DNA from 3 places in the Rouxiella chamberiensis genome. Region 2 is predicted to be linked to each of the others. Evidence: riboswitches for the same ligand, from Rfam matches in the RefSeq annotation. Region 2 holds a riboswitch; each other region holds the start of a gene.
What was found. A riboswitch is a leader RNA that binds a small molecule or an ion and turns the genes downstream of it on or off. The one in region 2 is predicted to bind thiamine pyrophosphate.
Positions count from the first base shown of each region.

Region 1: another riboswitch for thiamine pyrophosphate. It lies ahead of thiM (hydroxyethylthiazole kinase); the one in region 2 lies ahead of thiC (phosphomethylpyrimidine synthase ThiC).
Region 3: another riboswitch for thiamine pyrophosphate. It lies ahead of thiB (thiamine ABC transporter substrate binding subunit); the one in region 2 lies ahead of thiC (phosphomethylpyrimidine synthase ThiC).

Region 1 covers NZ_CP114058.1:169,679-172,955, forward strand. Annotated here, with positions in the region: gene O1V66_RS00775 (OprD family outer membrane porin) at 1-139, shown strand, start outside; gene O1V66_RS00780 (mechanosensitive ion channel family protein) at 311-1,627, shown strand; TPP riboswitch at 1,620-1,716, shown strand; gene thiM (hydroxyethylthiazole kinase) at 1,751-2,572, shown strand; gene thiD (bifunctional hydroxymethylpyrimidine kinase/phosphomethylpyrimidine kinase) at 2,569-3,277, shown strand, end outside.
Region 2 covers NZ_CP114058.1:3,413,998-3,417,274, reverse strand. Annotated here, with positions in the region: gene thiC (phosphomethylpyrimidine synthase ThiC) at 1-1,603, opposite strand, end outside; TPP riboswitch at 1,810-1,937, opposite strand; gene O1V66_RS15825 (Rsd/AlgQ family anti-sigma factor) at 2,025-2,543, opposite strand; gene nudC (NAD(+) diphosphatase) at 2,648-3,277, shown strand, end outside.
Region 3 covers NZ_CP114058.1:3,124,867-3,128,143, reverse strand. Annotated here, with positions in the region: gene thiP (thiamine/thiamine pyrophosphate ABC transporter permease ThiP) at 1-658, opposite strand, end outside; partial or broken gene thiB (thiamine ABC transporter substrate binding subunit) at 653-1,612, opposite strand; TPP riboswitch at 1,669-1,790, opposite strand; gene sgrR (HTH-type transcriptional regulator SgrR) at 1,830-3,277, opposite strand, start outside.

The DNA.
Region 1 (3,277 bases), 1.4 Mb from region 2:
AGTGCCGGACGGCGTGGCGAAAGACCTCAAACTCAAGTTGCGTTATTCGATTCTGCGCGTGTCGGGCGATGCGGCGGAATATAACGCAAGCGGTAATGAAGTCCGTGTTTATGTCGAATATCCACTGGCTATTTTTTAATCTATTTCGGCAAGGCGGCGTCTTGAATTAACGATGCGCCGCCCGACAGGCACGCTTTCCAGGAATCTCGGTCAGTGTGCCTGTTAATTAACCATCCCATCTTTGGCACAGAAAATTTGCCATAATCCTTCATGATCGGTCACATCAAAACAACGATGTCAGGATCACACCATGCAGGACGTTATTACCGTTTGGAACTGGATTTATTCAAACCAGATTACCTTCTCTCTTCTCGCCATTCTCTTTATGCTGCTAGGCGGCTTTATTGCCTCCGTGATTTGTCGATTTTTCCTGCTGGGGATCGTCAGACGTTTTATTCTGCACGCCAGTAAAAATTCCGATCATCAAGATAAAGACATGAGAATTACCCGTCGACTGGCGAATATCGTACCTGTCGTAACGGTTTATTTCATGTCACAGCTGATTAATGGATTGCCGGATCCGCTTATCGAGGCGATTCGTACGATTTGCGGCGTGCTGCTGATTGTGAATATCACCATGCTCATCAACGAGTTACTCGACACGACCAGTAGCGCCTATACCAAAAGGCACGGGGTGAAATCCCGCTCGATAAAAGGCTATGTGCAGATAGGAAAAATCATGGTCTCGTCAATTGCCACGATTTTGGTGATTGCCACGCTATCGAATAAATCGCCGGTGATTATTATCTCGAGTCTGGGTGCCGTTGCCGCCGTGCTGATGCTGGTGTTCCAGCACACCCTTATCTCGCTGGTTGCCAATATTCAGGTATCGTCTTCGCATGTTATTCAACTGGGTGACTGGATAGAAATGCCGTTGGGCAATATCAGTGGCGAGGTGACCGACATTGCGCTGCATACCATTACCGTTCGCAACTGGGACAATACAATGTCGCAGGTGCCGACCAAAAACTTTATCACCGAGCCTTACACCAACTGGCAGCCGATGTTTGATTCTGGCGGACGTCGGATTAAGCGTAGCTTATTCGTTGATCAATCGAGCATCGCCTTTGCCTCGGCCGCACTCATTGACAGTCTGAAAGCCATCGAGCCTGATGAGAATAATCATATGGCTGCCTATCTGGACCAGCGGCTGAATTCTCGTACCGACAACCCGTTAGTGCAGAAGGGCATGACCAACCTCGGGCTTTTTCGCGGGTACGTTCTTGATTACCTCAAGCAGCGAAACGATATCCGCAAAGACATGTACCTGATAGTAACGGCAGCTCAGCCCCACTTCCGAAGGGTTACCTATCGAAATCTACTGCTTCACTTCCAATGTCTTCTGGGCGGAATACGAAGAAACCCAGTCAGAGATTTTCGAGTTTATGTACGCCACTGCGGGCTATTTCAACCTGGGAATATTCCAGAAACCATCGGGAACGGATGTCAGCAACACCTGGCCGCGCCGTGCCAAAAGTGCGGTGTGAGCTTAATCTCCTGCTGTGCAAGGCGAGACGCGGCTTGCTTTAATTCAGCGACTTTTCTATGCTGCACGGGCTGTAAATGACTCGGGGTGCCCTTCTTTGTGAAGGCTGAGAAATACCCGTATAACCTGATCTGGATAATGCCAGCGTAGGGAAGTCGTGGTATCTCGACCGGTACCCCTTCTTGATCGCCGGTGGGGAGATTTATGACGACTCGACCTTCCGTTTTTCCGGGCCTTGCGGCCGCGGATGCCTTGAGACAATTTCGCCAGGCCTCGCCTTTAGTTCACTGCATGACCAATGATGTGGTGCAATCGATCACGGCAAATGTACTGCTTGCCCTCGGCGCATCGCCCGCCATGGTCATCGATGCCCGTGAAGCCGCACAGTTCAGTGCTATTGCCAGCGCACTGTTGGTGAATGTGGGGACCTTGACCTCTGCACGGGCGGAATCCATGCTTGCCGCAATTCATGCCGCTAACGCTGCCAACAAACCTTGGGTGCTGGATCCCGTCGCCGTCGGCGCTCTCAGGTGGCGTTCAGAGTTTTGTCAGGAAATTATCAGATTCAGACCTGCTGCGATTCGTGGAAATGCTTCTGAAATCATGGCATTAAGTGGGCTTTCCGCATCCGGGCGAGGCGTGGACAGCGCAGACTCCTCAGGTGCGGCCTTACCGGCTGCCGAGGCGTTGGCACGTCAGACTGGCGCAATTGTCGCGGTGACAGGCGAAATAGATTACATCACCGACGGGGCGCAATGCCTGGCGGTAAGCGGAGGGGATCCGCTGATGACGCGCGTTGTCGGCACCGGTTGCGCACTTTCGGCGGTGGTTGCGGCATTTGTTTCCTTGCCGGGCAATCGTCTTTCGCACGTTGCCGCCGCCTGTCGTGTCATGTCGTGTGCCGGTGAATTAGCCTGTCGCGACGCAAAAGGGCCGGGCAGCTTCACCGCCGCCTTCCTTGACTCTCTCTACCTGCTCGATGACCGCCATCTGACCGAGACGGCAACAGTCGGAGGCGCACAATGAGCAAGAGAATCAATGTATTGACCATTGCGGGCACCGATCCCAGCGGCGGGGCGGGTATCCAGGCTGACCTGAAAACCTTTTCGGCGCTGGAAGCCTACGGCACCAGCGTTATCACGGCGCTGGTGGCGCAAAATACGCGCGGCGTGCAGTCGGTTTATCACATCGAGCCTGATTTTGTAGGCGCACAGCTTGATTCGGTACTGAGCGATGTACGAATCGACAGCGCCAAAATTGGCATGCTGGCCAATACCCAGGTCGTGGAGACGGTGGCTGAACGGCTTCAACATTACCGCAAGCGCCAACGGGCGCCTGCCTTTGTCGTGCTGGATACGGTAATGCTGGCCAAGAGCGGCGATCCTCTACTTACGCCCGATGCGGTCGAGGCATTACGCCGCTGGCTGCTGCCGCAGGTTTCGATGATTACGCCCAATCTGCCAGAGGCGGCCGCGCTGCTAGGGTGCGAGATGGCGACGGATGAGCGGGAGATGTGTCGGCAGGGCGAGGCGTTATTGGCGATGGGCTGCGAGGCTGTGCTGATGAAAGGAGGTCATTTGAGCGACAGCGAAAGTCCAGACTGGTTAATGACCGCTCACTATCGCGAGCGCTTTACTGCTCCGCGAGTAGCAACACGGCATACTCATGGCACTGGGTGCACATTGAGCGCAGCATTGGCGGCGCTGAGACCGCGAAGGGAGAATTGGCCCG
Region 2 (3,277 bases):
ACTGATCTTCCCAGCGGAATTCGAAGCGCGCCTTCGACATGGCGTTATCGCGGATCTGCGCGCCCGGATGGCCTTTCGCCAGATCCGCCGCGTGCGCCGCTATCTTGTAGGTGATCAAACCCTGTTTGACATCTTCCTTGTTCGGCAGGCCGAGGTGCTCTTTCGGCGTGACATAGCAAAGCATCGCGCAGCCGAACCAGCCTATCATCGCCGCACCAATGCCGGAGGTGAAGTGATCGTAACCGGGGGCGATATCCGTGGTGAGCGGCCCGAGGGTATAGAACGGCGCTTCGTGGCACTTGTCCAGCTCTTCGGTCATGTTGCGGCGGATCATCTGCATCGGCACATGGCCCGGCCCTTCAATCATCACCTGCACGTCATATTCCCAGGCGATTTTGGTCAACTCGCCCAGCGTTTTCAGCTCGGCAAACTGCGCTTCGTCATTGGCATCCTGAATGGAGCCGGGACGCAAGCCGTCGCCCAGCGACAGCGAAACATCGTAGGCGGCGCAGATTTCACAGATTTCACGAAAATGCAGATACAGGAAACTCTCTTTGTGGTGCGACAAACACCATTTCGCCATGATTGAGCCGCCGCGCGACACGATGCCGGTTAATCGTTTGGCGGTCATTGGCACATAGCGCAGTAAAACGCCCGCGTGAATGGTGAAATAGTCGACGCCTTGCTCGGCCTGCTCCAGCAGCGTATCGCGGAACATCTCCCAGTTCAGGTCTTCCGCCACGCCGTTCACTTTTTCCAGCGCCTGATAAATCGGCACCGTGCCGATAGGCACCGGACTGTTGCGCATAATCCATTCACGGGTTTCGTGAATATAGCGACCCGTTGACAGATCCATTACGGTATCTGCGCCCCAGCGCGTTGACCACACCAGTTTTTCCACTTCCTCCTCGATGGACGAGGTCACGGCGGAGTTCCCGATATTGGCATTGATCTTCACCAGAAAGTTGCGGCCAATGATCATCGGCTCGGATTCGGGGTGATTGATATTGGCAGGAATAATCGCCCGGCCGGCGGCCACTTCGTCACGAACAAATTCGGGGGTGATATTTTGCGGCAGGTTGGCACCAAAGCTTTCGCCCGGATGTTGCTGTAGCAGCACTTCGCCACGGATACGCTCGCGGCCCATGTTTTCGCGCAGCGCAATATATTCCATCTCTGGCGTCACAATACCCTGACGCGCGTAGTGCAGCTGGGTCACGCATTTCCCGGCCTTGGCCTTGCGCGGTCTTGGCAGATGTTCGAACCGCAGATGGTCTAGACCTTCATCGGCCATGCGCTGCTGGGTAAAACCGGAGCTGACCTGCGGCAGTTCTTCCGTATCCTGACGGGCGGCTATCCAGCTGGCGCGTACCTTGTCGAGACCGCGATGCACATCGATTTTTGAATCAGGATCGCCGTAGGGGCCTGCGGTGTCATAAACCGGGATCGCTTCATTGTCTTCAAATTTGGGATCCTCCTTGCTGCCGCCGATCATGGTCGGGCTGAGCTGGATCTCGCGCATCGGCACCTGAATATCGGCGCGGCTGCCCTGAAGATAAATACGTTTGGAGTTCGGGAAGGCGACACCTTGCAGGCTGTCGATAAAAGCCTGCGCTTCGGCGCGTTGCTGACGGCGGTTGCTGGTTTTTTTACCGACGGGGTCGGCTGTTCAGGGGTGTTCGACATAGCAAATTCCTCGTGATTAGCGAAAGGGAAAATTGCTTGTCAGGAGGTTTACGGCGGGAGTAAGCGTGTATCTGAATCTTGTCGCGCTTCGTATAAAGAGAAAGCGGCGAGAAAAGCCAAACGCAATTAATTACTCTTGTTCCCTTCGCGGGTACTAACCCGATCAGGTTCCGCGGATCCCGAATTAACGGTCTCAGCCTGGTAAATTCCCGATAAATCAGGGTTTACGCTAGGCACTCCGACAAGAATGGGCCTGCATGTGCAGGCCGTTTAAGAAACCTCAATATACGAGGCTGATTCTAAAACACAACCCTTTGCAGGGTTTTTCGGCAAAACTGTTAAGCAGGTCGTACTATGGCTTCGTCGTTTGCAACAGGCGGCAAGGATTCGAATTTAGAGGCCATCGCCACCATAATGAGTTGATCTTCAAGCTCGAAACGGGCATCGAGCGCTTCGCCGATATCAGACAGGGCGTAGTTGAAGGCAAAGATGTCTTCGTCTTTGAATTCGGTTTCGGTATAGCTGTCGTGGAATGCCATGATGGTTTCCGTATTGGCTTCCAGCGCAGGGAAAATTCTTGCGGCGGCCTGCTGGGCAATCACGGCTTGGGTGCCATCGACTTCTTCAACTATCCTGTGATAGAGGTGGAAGTGACCGGCAGAAAGGTAATCAACCAGATGGTGACAAAAACTGTCCAGGGCCTTTTCGTTAAGCGGGATATGAGTTTCTTTATTTGGTTTCAGCCCAACAAGCGTAAGGTAGGAAACCAGAAGTTCTTTACGTGCGTGTAGCCATTGATCGACTAGCTCATTACTGCCGCCAACGCGTTGGGTCAGCCTTTCGAGACGAGTTAACATGGTTGACTCCGTGAGTATGTTTTTAAATTCATCAAAGGTTAAAGCTTACTAAAGTAACTTTTTCTTCCAGACTGTCAGTGTAGTCGAGGTTAGGCAACAACAACATGGAAATCCAGATAACAGATCAACACAGCGGCTGGTGGATAGTCAGCTATGAAGGCAAATTGTGGTTACCGGAAGGATCTTTGCCGAACGGATCCGCCAGCGCATTTTCGCTCGCGGGCAACATTGGCCGACAGATTGGCGAGTGGCAGGGTGAACCTGTCTGGATGATCCGCAAAAGCATGAAGGATCATATGCTTTCTGCGCGACAATTACTGGATCAGGATCGCGAATTATTCCAATTGGTCGGCCGTGGCGTGCAACTTTCCGAGTTCTATCGGTCACATAAGTTCTGCGGGTATTGCGGGCATGAAATGCACGTCAGCAAAACCGAATGGGCCGCACTTTGCGGACATTGTAAAGAACGGTATTACCCGCAAATTGCCCCGTGCATCATCGTCGCCATTCGGCGCGGCGACGAAATTCTGCTCGCGCAGCACGTCCGTCATCGCGGAGGTGTTCACACCGTGCTGGCCGGTTTTGCCGAAGTGGGTGAAACGCTGGAAGAGACCGTCGCCCGCGAAGTGATGGAAGAGAGCAATATCAAGGTTAAAAACGTCCGCTACGTCAGCTCCCAGCCGTGGCCGTTCCCGAATTCGCTGATGATGGCATTTATGGCCGATTACGACAGC
Region 3 (3,277 bases), 290 kb from region 2:
GTGAAAGCACGGTGGCGAAACTCGCGAAGCACAGCATGAAAATCAGCGCGCCGGCAGGCAGAATCTGCCTTCTCAAAGCGGGCCATTCAACAAAGCGGAACAGTTGCCTGCCGTTCATGCCAAGTTGCGCAGCGAGTTGGCGTTGCTCGATGGCAATATTTTCAAGAGATTGCAGTAAGAGTCGTGTTGCCAGCGGCAAATTGAAAAATACGTGGGCGAGCAGAATGCCCTGTAGGCCATAGGGTGAAAACTGATAATGCAGGCCGAGCGCGGCGCAGATCTGCGACATCCAGCCCTCGCGGCCATAGACGCCAAGGATGCCGAACACGGCGACTAATACGGGCAAGACCAGCGTCATGGCGCAGAGTCTGAGCAGCCACTCGCGGCCCGGAAAACGCCGTCGATACAGGCTGCGGGCGAGAAAAATGGCAGGCAGCACGGAACACAGCGCCGAAAGCAGCGCCTGCCAGAAAGTAAAACGGATCACGTGCCATAAGTAGCTGTCCTGCCAGACCGCGCCGGGCGACAGCGTGGGCGCGTGACGCAGCAGCGAGCCCAGCGCCAGAAAGGCGACCAGCAGGATGAGCGTTGCAGCAACGACGCCCGGCCAAAGCCAGGCGGGGATTAATGGCTGACGGCGTTTCTGCCATGCCTGAATCCATTTCGTGCGGTTCTCGGCGACCGTTTTGGCGCTGTATTGTAGAGAGATTTTCGGCACCGTGAGTTTGTCATAGCCTGCCGGTAATGCGGTGTTCACCACTGGATACATCCAGTTGCCGGCCGGAATCGCGTTCTGGAAGCCGGAGGTAGTAACAAATTTCATGAATTTGGCCGCCAGTTCAGGCTGTTTGCTGGCCGCGAGTTGGCCTGCCACTTCCACCTGCATATAGTGACCTTCGGAGAAATTCGCCGCTGCGTAGTTGTCTTTCTTCTCTTCAATGATGTGGTAGGCCGGTGACGTGGTGTAACTCAGCACCAGATCGCTTTCTCCTTTCAGGAAGAGACCATAGGCTTCGCTCCAGCCTTTTGTAACGGTAACGGTTTTCTTCGCCAGCTTCTGCCAGGCTTCGGGGGCCTTGTCGCCATAGACTTTCTGCATCCACAGCAGCAATCCCAGACCCGGCGTGCTGGTACGGGGATCTTCATAGATAATTTTCCACGGCTGTGGGCTATCCACCAACTCCTGAAGGCTCTTCGGCGGAGTCTTCAGCTTGTCCTTGTTATAGACGAAAGCAAAGTAGCCGTAGTCATAGGGCACAAAGGTGGTGTCAGTCCAGCCGCCCGGAATGGCGAGCGTCGTCTTATTGACGGCAGGTTTGGCGAAAAGCCCGGTCTGTTCGGCGGCTTGCAGCAGGTTGTTGTCCAGTCCGACCACCACATCGGCCGGGCTGTTTTTTCCTTCCATGCGCAGGCGGTTAAGCAGCGAGACGCCGTCTTCCAGCGGCACATATTTCAGCTCGCAGCCGCAGTCGGCTTCAAAGGCTTTTTTGATGGCAGGGCCCGGGCCCCAGTCGGCAGAGAAGGAGTCATAGGTATACACGGTCAGAACCGGCTTGGCGGCCAATGCGGGCGCCGAGACAATCAACAGGCAGGGCAGTAATTTTTTAAACACTTTGCACTCCAACTTTTACCTTGAAAAGGATAGGCGTGGCAAAGGAGTTTGAGTCAGCAAGGTACTCTCTCAAATCCCTTCGCCGGTATTAACCGGATCAGGTTCGACGGGTTTTTTCTCAGCCTTCCAACCCCTATGCCTTGGCACGTCGAGTCAGTCAGCACCCCGTTGAGAACGCCATTATTGTAGAGATTAAGTCGCAGCGTTGAAAGCAGGTTTATGCATCCGGAGGCGCAAACCAGGCAGATTTAAAGTCAAACCAGCCAAGGGTGTTCATTCTGACTCCGCGCATGCTTCGCTGACCTTGCAGTAACAGCCAATGATGGAAAAGAGGGTGTATATAACCGCCGTTGACCAGCTTTTGCGTCCATTCCGCCAGCGGTAACGCCCCGCTGCGCCACAAGGCTGCCGCGTTGTGAAGCTTGTCGCCCAGACAATATTGCATCAGCGGCAGCTCATACAGCGTGGCAAACAGGGAAAACTCGACCGGCAGGGTGAAGTTGGCGCTGCCGAGCCAGATATCGCTGGTCGCCTCGCCTTTATGCCAGCGGGCATAATCCACGATCTGTACATTCAGTTTAACACCGTGTTCGGCAAGCAGCGGGGTCATGGCCTGACAGATGTCCTGATACTCAGAGTGATCGCTGTAAAACGTGATGGTAATTTCATGAAGAGGAACAGGTTTAGGTTTCTGTACCTGCGGACGGCGATGGTGCCAGCGCGGCAGCAGGCCATAGGCGGGAGACCAGTAACGCTGGTAGGCGGGCGCAGAGGCGTTGAGCAGGGCGATAGGATTGAAGATTTCACACAGCCACTCGCGAAGCTCCGCATTGTTGCCCACCGCCGAACGCTGGTCAAACAGCACGAAATAGCAGCCCTCTTCAAGCCGACTTTCCAGCTCGTCGTTGTCGGTATCGTCGGCTTGAAGCTGCACGCCCGAGTGCACCAGATCTTCGGTCAGTTCTGGCAGCACCCAGATATTCACCTCGTCAATCAGGGCGCGGTATCCAAAATAGTCATCGAAGGCGCGGATTTTTAACTGCGTTGGCTGATTATGCACTACGGCATAGGGGCCGGTGCCGACGGGATGGCGGGCGAAATCGGGCAGCGTTTGCCACTCCTGCGGCAGAACAAGCGCATGAACGCTGCCGAGCAGCCACGGCAGCCAGTTGTCCGGCGTATGCAGATGAATGTCGATCACGTTGGCGGTCGGCGTATTCACCGACGCGACGTGCGCAAACAGCGGATGCGCTTTCAATCGCACAAAGGTGCCTATCACGTCGGCCATTTCCAATTCCCGACCATGATGGAAATGAATAGCGGGACGCAGATAAAAACGCCAGTGCAGCGGTGTAATGACCTGCCAATGGTGCGCCAAATCGCCACGCAGTTCCCCATTTTCCTCTTTTATGCCGACTAGCCCGCTAAAAATCTGTTTGGCGAGATGCGTCTCGGAACGGCGAAGCGGGGTGCCCGGCAGCAGATTGAACAGCGAGCGATAATAGAGCACACGAAGCAGGTGTTTGCCCTGACGAAAGCGGCGGCCCAGCTGGGACAGCAGCATCTGGCGCACCACGGTTTTATCGCCGACCAGTTGCACCAGTTGATCCACCCGATCCTGCTCGATAAGCTCTTCGGCACGTAGGCGCTGGATGGCCAGACCGG